Caballeronia sp. LZ062: one gene and its partner. The protein of the gene in region 1 binds, or shares a complex with, the protein of each later gene. Links are inferred from orthologs where the notes say so. Each region holds a gene or a part of one and is shown on either strand. Other genes may lie near its edges. The genes, in order: nusB and rpsJ.

Evidence for each region.
Region 2: the proteins of nusB (region 1) and rpsJ are in contact, whole or in part, in a solved structure (PDB 3D3B), measured with the Escherichia coli proteins. The link is inferred for Caballeronia sp. LZ062 from one-to-one orthologs.

What each region holds. Positions count from the first base shown.
Region 1 is NZ_JARTWB010000002.1:1,740,528-1,743,773, forward strand. Bases 142-3,068 are described here. They hold nusB (transcription antitermination factor NusB), read left to right. Parts: upstream 142-1,351; coding sequence 1,352-1,786; downstream 1,787-3,068. Other genes in these bases: ribBA (bifunctional 3,4-dihydroxy-2-butanone-4-phosphate synthase/GTP cyclohydrolase II), read left to right, coding at 142-809; ribH (6,7-dimethyl-8-ribityllumazine synthase), read left to right, coding at 846-1,355; P9239_RS14230 (pyridoxal phosphate-dependent aminotransferase), read left to right, coding at 1,807-3,000. In the rest of the region: more of ribBA, read left to right, coding at 1-141; P9239_RS14235 (lytic transglycosylase domain-containing protein), read right to left, coding at 3,078-3,246. UniProt on the Escherichia coli protein: Part of the processive rRNA transcription and antitermination complex (rrnTAC). The complex forms an RNA-chaperone ring around the RNA exit tunnel of RNA polymerase (RNAP).
Region 2 is NZ_JARTWB010000002.1:2,930,129-2,933,352, forward strand. The notes cover bases 23-2,927. They hold rpsJ (30S ribosomal protein S10), read left to right. Parts: upstream 23-1,271; coding sequence 1,272-1,583; downstream 1,584-2,927. Other genes in these bases: tuf (elongation factor Tu), read left to right, coding at 23-1,133; rplC (50S ribosomal protein L3), read left to right, coding at 1,768-2,427; rplD (50S ribosomal protein L4), read left to right, coding at 2,427-2,927. Also shown: more of tuf, read left to right, coding at 1-22; more of rplD, read left to right, coding at 2,928-3,047; rplW (50S ribosomal protein L23), read left to right, coding at 3,044-3,224. UniProt on the Escherichia coli protein: Involved in the binding of tRNA to the ribosomes. Part of the processive rRNA transcription and antitermination complex (rrnTAC). The complex forms an RNA-chaperone ring around the RNA exit tunnel of RNA polymerase (RNAP).

The DNA of each region.
Region 1 (3,246 bases):
ACATCGTTCAGCCGGGCCACGTGTTCCCGATCATGGCGCAACCGGGGGGCGTGCTCGTGCGCGCGGGCCACACGGAAGCCGGCTGCGACCTCGCCGCGCTCGCGGGCCTCACGCCCGCCGCCGTTATCTGCGAAGTGATCCGCGACGACGGCGAAATGGCGCGCCTGCCCGATCTCATCGAATTCGGCGAGCAGCACGGCATCAAGATCGGCACGATCGCGGACCTGATCCACTATCGCAGCCGCACGGAATCCATCATCGAAAAGGTCAGCGAGCGCACCATGCAGACCGCGCACGGCACGTTCCGCGCGGTGCTGTATCGCGACGAACCGACCGGCTCGCCGCATATCGCGCTCGTGCGCGGCACGCCGTCGCCGGATCGCGAGACGCCCGTGCGCGTGCACGAACCGCTGTCGGTGCTGGACCTGCTTGAAATCGACGCATCGACGCACTCCTGGACCATCGACGCCGCCATGAAGGAGATCGCCGCGCGCGATCTCGGCGCCATCGTCATGCTCAATTGCGGCGACAGCCGCGAGCATCTGGTCGACACGTTCCGCGCGCTCGACGAAAGCGACAAGACCGCCAAGCCGCAGCGCCGCCCGATCGACTTCAAGACCTACGGCATCGGCGCGCAGATTCTTCGCGATCTCGGCGTCGGCAAGATGCAGGTGCTCGCCAATCCGCGGCGCCTGGGCAGCATGTCGGGCTACGGGCTCGAAGTGACCGGCTTCATTCCGATGCCCGGCTGCCCCGCGACGGCGGCGAGCGCAACCGACGGCACCGTCGCGCATCTGCGTTCGGCCTGAGCGCATCCAACTTATTCCAAACCAACGGACCTCTACATGGAAATCGGACAATACCAGCCGAACCTCGACGGTGACGGCCTGCGCATCGGCATCGTGCAGTCGCGCTTCAACGAACCGGTGTGCAACGGCCTCGCGGATGCATGCATCGAGGAGCTGGAGCGCCTCGGCGTGATCGGCGAGGACGTGCTGCTCGTGACCGTGCCGGGCGCGCTCGAAATTCCGCTCGCGCTGCAAAAGCTCGCCGAATCCGGCCAGTTCGACGCCCTGATCGCGCTCGGCGCGGTCGTGCGCGGCGAGACGTACCACTTCGAACTCGTGTCGAACGAAAGCGGCTCGGGCATTTCGCGCATCGCGCTCGATTTCGGCATTCCGGTGGCGAATGCCGTGCTCACGACCGAAAACGACGAACAAGCCGTCGCACGCATGACGGAAAAAGGCCGCGACGCCGCGCGCGTGGCAGTCGAGATGGCTAACCTGTCGGTGGCGCTGGAGCAACTCGGCGGCGACGAAGAAGATGACGAAGACGAAGACGAGGACCGCGCATGAAGAGCGCACGACGCCGCTCGCGTGAACTCGCGACGCAAGGGCTTTACCAATGGCTGCTGTCGGGCGCGCCCGGCGGCGAGATCGACGCGCAGTTGCGCAACGCGCAGGGTTTCGACAAGGCCGACCGCGAACATCTGGACGCGATCCTGCACGGCGTGATCAAGGAAGCGGATGCGCTTTCCGCCGAACTGCAACCGTGCCTCGACCGTCCGATCGACCAGTTGTCGCCGGTCGAGCGCGCAGTGCTGCTCGTGGCCGCGTTCGAATTCAAGCATCACATCGACATTCCGTATCGCGTGGTCATCAACGAGGCAGTGGAACTAACGAAGACCTTCGGCGGCTCGGACGGCTACAAGTACGTGAACGGCGTGCTCGACAAGCTCGCCGTCGCGATGCGTCCCGCCGAAGCGCAGGCGCGCGGACGCGGCTAACGGGATATGGGATCGACGGCATGAATACCGCTTCGGAGCCGCTCATGCGGCTCGCCTCCCGCGTCGACGCCATCGAGCCGTTCTACGTGATGGAGTTGATGAAGGACGCCCAGGCGCTGGAGCGCGCCGGACGCGACATCATCCACATGGGAATCGGCGAGCCGGACTTCACCGCGCCCGCGCCGGTCACGCGCGCCGCCGCAGACGCGCTGGCCCGCGGGGTCACGCAGTACACGAATGCGCTGGGCGTCACCGCGCTGCGCGAGGCGATCGCCGCGCATTACCGCGACGCGTTCGGCTTGACCGTCGATCCCGCGCGCATCGTGGTGACGGCGGGCGCGTCCGCCGCGCTCTTGCTCGCGTGCATGGCGCTCGTCGACAACGGCGACGAAGTGTTGATGCCCGATCCGTGCTATCCGTGCAACCGGCACTTCGTGTCGGCGGCGGACGGCAAGCCGGTGCTGATCGCGAGCGGCCCGGCCGAGCGCTTCCAGCTCACCGCCGAACAGGTCGAAGCGCACTGGACGAGCGCGACGCGCGGCGTGCTGCTCGCGTCGCCTTCGAACCCGACCGGCACGTCCATCGAGCCGGAGGAGTTGCGGCGGATCGTCGGCAAGGTGCGGGAGCGCGGCGGCTTCACCATCGTCGACGAGATCTATCAGGGCTTGAGCTACGACGCGAAGCCCGTGTCGGCGCTCTCGTTCGGCGACGACGTGGTGACGGTCAACAGCTTCTCGAAGTACTTCAACATGACCGGCTGGCGGCTCGGCTGGCTCGTCGTGCCGCACGCGATGATCGGCGCGGTCGAGAAGCTCTCGCAGAATCTGTTCATTTGCGCATCGGCGCTCGCGCAACATGCGGCGCTCGCCTGCTTCGAGCCGGAGACGCTCGCCATCTACGAAGCGCGCCGGCTGGAGTTCAAGCGCCGGCGCGACTACATCGTGCCGGCGCTGCGTTCGCTCGGCTTCGGCGTGCCGGTCGTGCCGGACGGCGCGTTCTACGTCTACGCCGATACGACAAGCGTGCCGCACCCCGCTGCCGGCGACAGCGAAAGGCTCACGCGTTCCATGCTGCATGACGCGGGCGTGGTCCTCGTGCCGGGCGCGGATTTCGGCTTTCATGCGCCCGATCGATATATCCGGCTCTCGTATGCAACGGCGTACTCGAAGCTGGAAGAAGCCGTCGCGCGGCTCGGGGACTTTTTCAGCCGCTGAACGTCATTCGCCGACAAACAAAAAGGGCACCCGCATGTGGTGCCCTTTTTGTTTTGTCTGACTGTGTTCGCCGACGATCAGGCGCCCAGTTCGGCCGAAGCGCCATGCTTCGAATCGCCGGAATCGCTTTCGTCTTGCGAGTCGGCCTTCTTCGCGCCGTCGATCGTCACGTGGACGCGCTTGGCCGTATCCACCGAGGCGGACGCCAGCACTTGTTTCGGCGCGGCCTGGACGGGCGCCTGCGGC
Region 2 (3,224 bases), 1.2 Mb from region 1 along the record:
ACGTTGACCACGGCAAGACCACGCTGACGGCAGCGATCACGACGGTGCTGACCAAGAAGTTCGGCGGCGAAGCCAAGGCGTATGACCAGATCGACGCGGCGCCGGAAGAAAAGGCGCGCGGCATCACCATCAACACCGCGCACGTCGAGTACGAAACGGCTAACCGCCACTACGCACACGTCGATTGCCCGGGCCACGCCGACTACGTGAAGAACATGATCACGGGCGCGGCGCAGATGGACGGCGCAATCCTGGTGTGCTCGGCCGCTGACGGCCCGATGCCGCAAACGCGCGAGCACATCCTGCTGGCCCGTCAGGTCGGCGTGCCGTACATCATCGTGTTCCTGAACAAGTGCGACATGGTGGACGACGCCGAGCTGCTCGAGCTCGTCGAAATGGAAGTGCGCGAACTCCTGTCGAAGTACGACTTCCCGGGCGACGACACGCCGATCATCAAGGGTTCGGCCAAGCTCGCGCTGGAAGGCGACACGGGCGAGCTCGGTGAAGTGGCGATCATGAACCTGGCCGACGCGCTGGACACGTACATCCCGACGCCGGAGCGCGCAGTGGATGGCGCGTTCCTGATGCCGGTGGAAGACGTGTTCTCGATCTCGGGTCGCGGCACGGTGGTGACGGGTCGCGTCGAGCGCGGTGTGGTGAAGGTCGGCGAGGAAATCGAAATCGTCGGTATCAAGCCGACGGTGAAGACCACCTGCACGGGCGTGGAAATGTTCCGCAAGCTGCTCGACCAAGGTCAAGCGGGCGACAACGTCGGTATTCTCTTGCGCGGCACGAAGCGTGAAGACGTCGAGCGCGGCCAGGTGCTGGCCAAGCCGGGTTCGATCACGCCGCACACGCACTTCACCGCTGAAGTGTACGTGCTGAGCAAGGACGAAGGCGGCCGTCACACGCCGTTCTTCAACAACTACCGTCCGCAGTTCTACTTCCGCACGACGGACGTGACCGGCTCGATCGAGCTGCCGAAGGACAAGGAAATGGTGATGCCGGGCGACAACGTGTCGATCACGGTCAAGCTGATCGCCCCGATCGCCATGGAAGAAGGTCTGCGCTTCGCTATCCGCGAAGGCGGCCGTACCGTCGGCGCTGGTGTCGTTGCGAAGATTATCGAGTAAAATCTCGGTCTTCTTTGAAGTCGCTGTACTGAAGTAACGTGACCGGAACCGGGTGTTCGGCCCAAGCGAGTGCCCGGTTCCTCGCTCTTTCGCACAATCGGCGGCGCAATACCGCCTCGCTCTTTTTAAGGAATCGTCATGCAGAACCAGAAAATCCGCATTCGTCTGAAGGCTTTCGACTATCGCCTGATCGACCAGTCGGCAGCCGAGATCGTAGATACGGCGAAGCGGACTGGCGCGATCGTCCGCGGCCCGGTGCCGCTGCCGACGCGTATTCAGCGTTTTGACATCCTGCGTTCGCCGCACGTCAACAAGACGTCGCGCGACCAGCTCGAAATCCGTACGCACCAACGCCTGATGGACATCGTCGATCCGACGGACAAGACCGTCGACGCGCTTATGAAGCTCGATCTGCCGGCTGGTGTGGACGTCGAAATCAAGCTGCAGTAAGCCTACAAAGCTCCGCCGGGTTCCCGGATGGAGCTAAGTCTTTGATTGCTTGCAGAAATCGAAAAGCCTTGTTATACTCCAAGGCTTTTCGCGCATTCGCGTAAAAAGTTCGCCTCGCTTCTCATAGCGGAGCGGACATTTTGTAATCAGCCCCGACCAATCGCAGTCGGGAATGGAGAAAACGATGAGCCTTGGACTCGTAGGTCGCAAGGTTGGCATGACCCGTATCTTCACGCCTGAGGGGGATTCGATCCCCGTCACCGTGCTGGACGTGTCGGACAACCGTGTGACGCAGATCAAGACCGTTGAAACGGATGGTTATACCGCCGTTCAGGTTGCATTCGGTACTCGCCGCGCTTCGCGCGTGACGAAGCCGCTGGCGGGTCACCTCGCCAAAGCTGGCGTTCAAGCCGGTGAAATCCTCCGCGAATTCCATATCGATACCGCCAAGGCAGGTGAACTGTCGAACGGCGCCGTCATCGGTACGGACATTTTCGAAGTCGGCCAGAAGGTTGACGTGCAAGGCACGTCGATCGGTAAGGGCTATGCCGGTACCATCAAGCGTTACAACTTCGCTTCGGGCCGCGCTTCGCACGGTAACTCGCGTTCGCACAACGTTCCGGGTTCGATCGGTATGGCGCAGGATCCGGGTCGTGTGTTTCCCGGCAAGCGGATGACGGGTCACCTCGGTGACGTGACCGTCACGGTCCAGAATCTCGAAATCGCCCGCATCGACGCTGAGCGCAATCTGCTGCTCGTCCGCGGTGCTGTTCCGGGTGCGAAGGGCGGCAAGGTCTTCGTGACCCCGGCCGTCAAGACCCGTGCTGCGAAAGGAGCGAAATAATGGAACTTAAGCTCCTGAATGCCAATGGTCAGGAAGGCGCTGGCGTGACCGCATCGGACGTCGTGTTCGGTCGCGATTACAACGAAGCCCTGATTCACCAAGTCGTCGTCGCTTATCAGGCGAACGCACGTAGCGGCAACCGCGCTCAGAAGGATCGTGAGCAGGTCAAGCACACCACGAAGAAGCCGTGGCGTCAGAAGGGTACGGGCCGCGCTCGTGCCGGTATGTCGTCGAGCCCGTTGTGGCGTGGCGGTGGTCGCATTTTCCCGAACTCGCCGGAAGAAAACTTCTCGCACAAGGTCAACAAGAAGATGCATCGCGCAGGCCTCTGCTCGATCTTCTCGCAGTTGGCTCGCGAAGGCCGCATCTCGGTGGTCGAGGATCTCGCGCTCGAAGCGCCGAAGACCAAGCTGTTGGCTGATAAATTCAAGGCGATGGGTCTCGATTCCGTGTTGGTCATCACCGATACGGTCGACGAAAACCTGTACCTCGCGTCCCGCAACCTGGCCCACGTGGCGGTTGTCGAGCCGCGTTACGCCGACCCGCTCTCGCTGATCTACTTCAAGAAAGTGCTGATCACGAAGGCTGCGGTCGCTCAGATCGAGGAGTTGCTGTCATGAGCGAAGTTCGCAAAAACGATCATCGTTTGATGCAAGTTCTGCTCGCGCCGGTGATCTCCGAAAAGGCGACGCTGGTTGCCGACAAGAACGAACAAGTCGTGTTCGAAGTCGCGCCGGACGCCACGAAGCAGGAAGTGAAGGCTGCTGTCGAGCTGCTGTTCAAGGTCGAAGTCAATT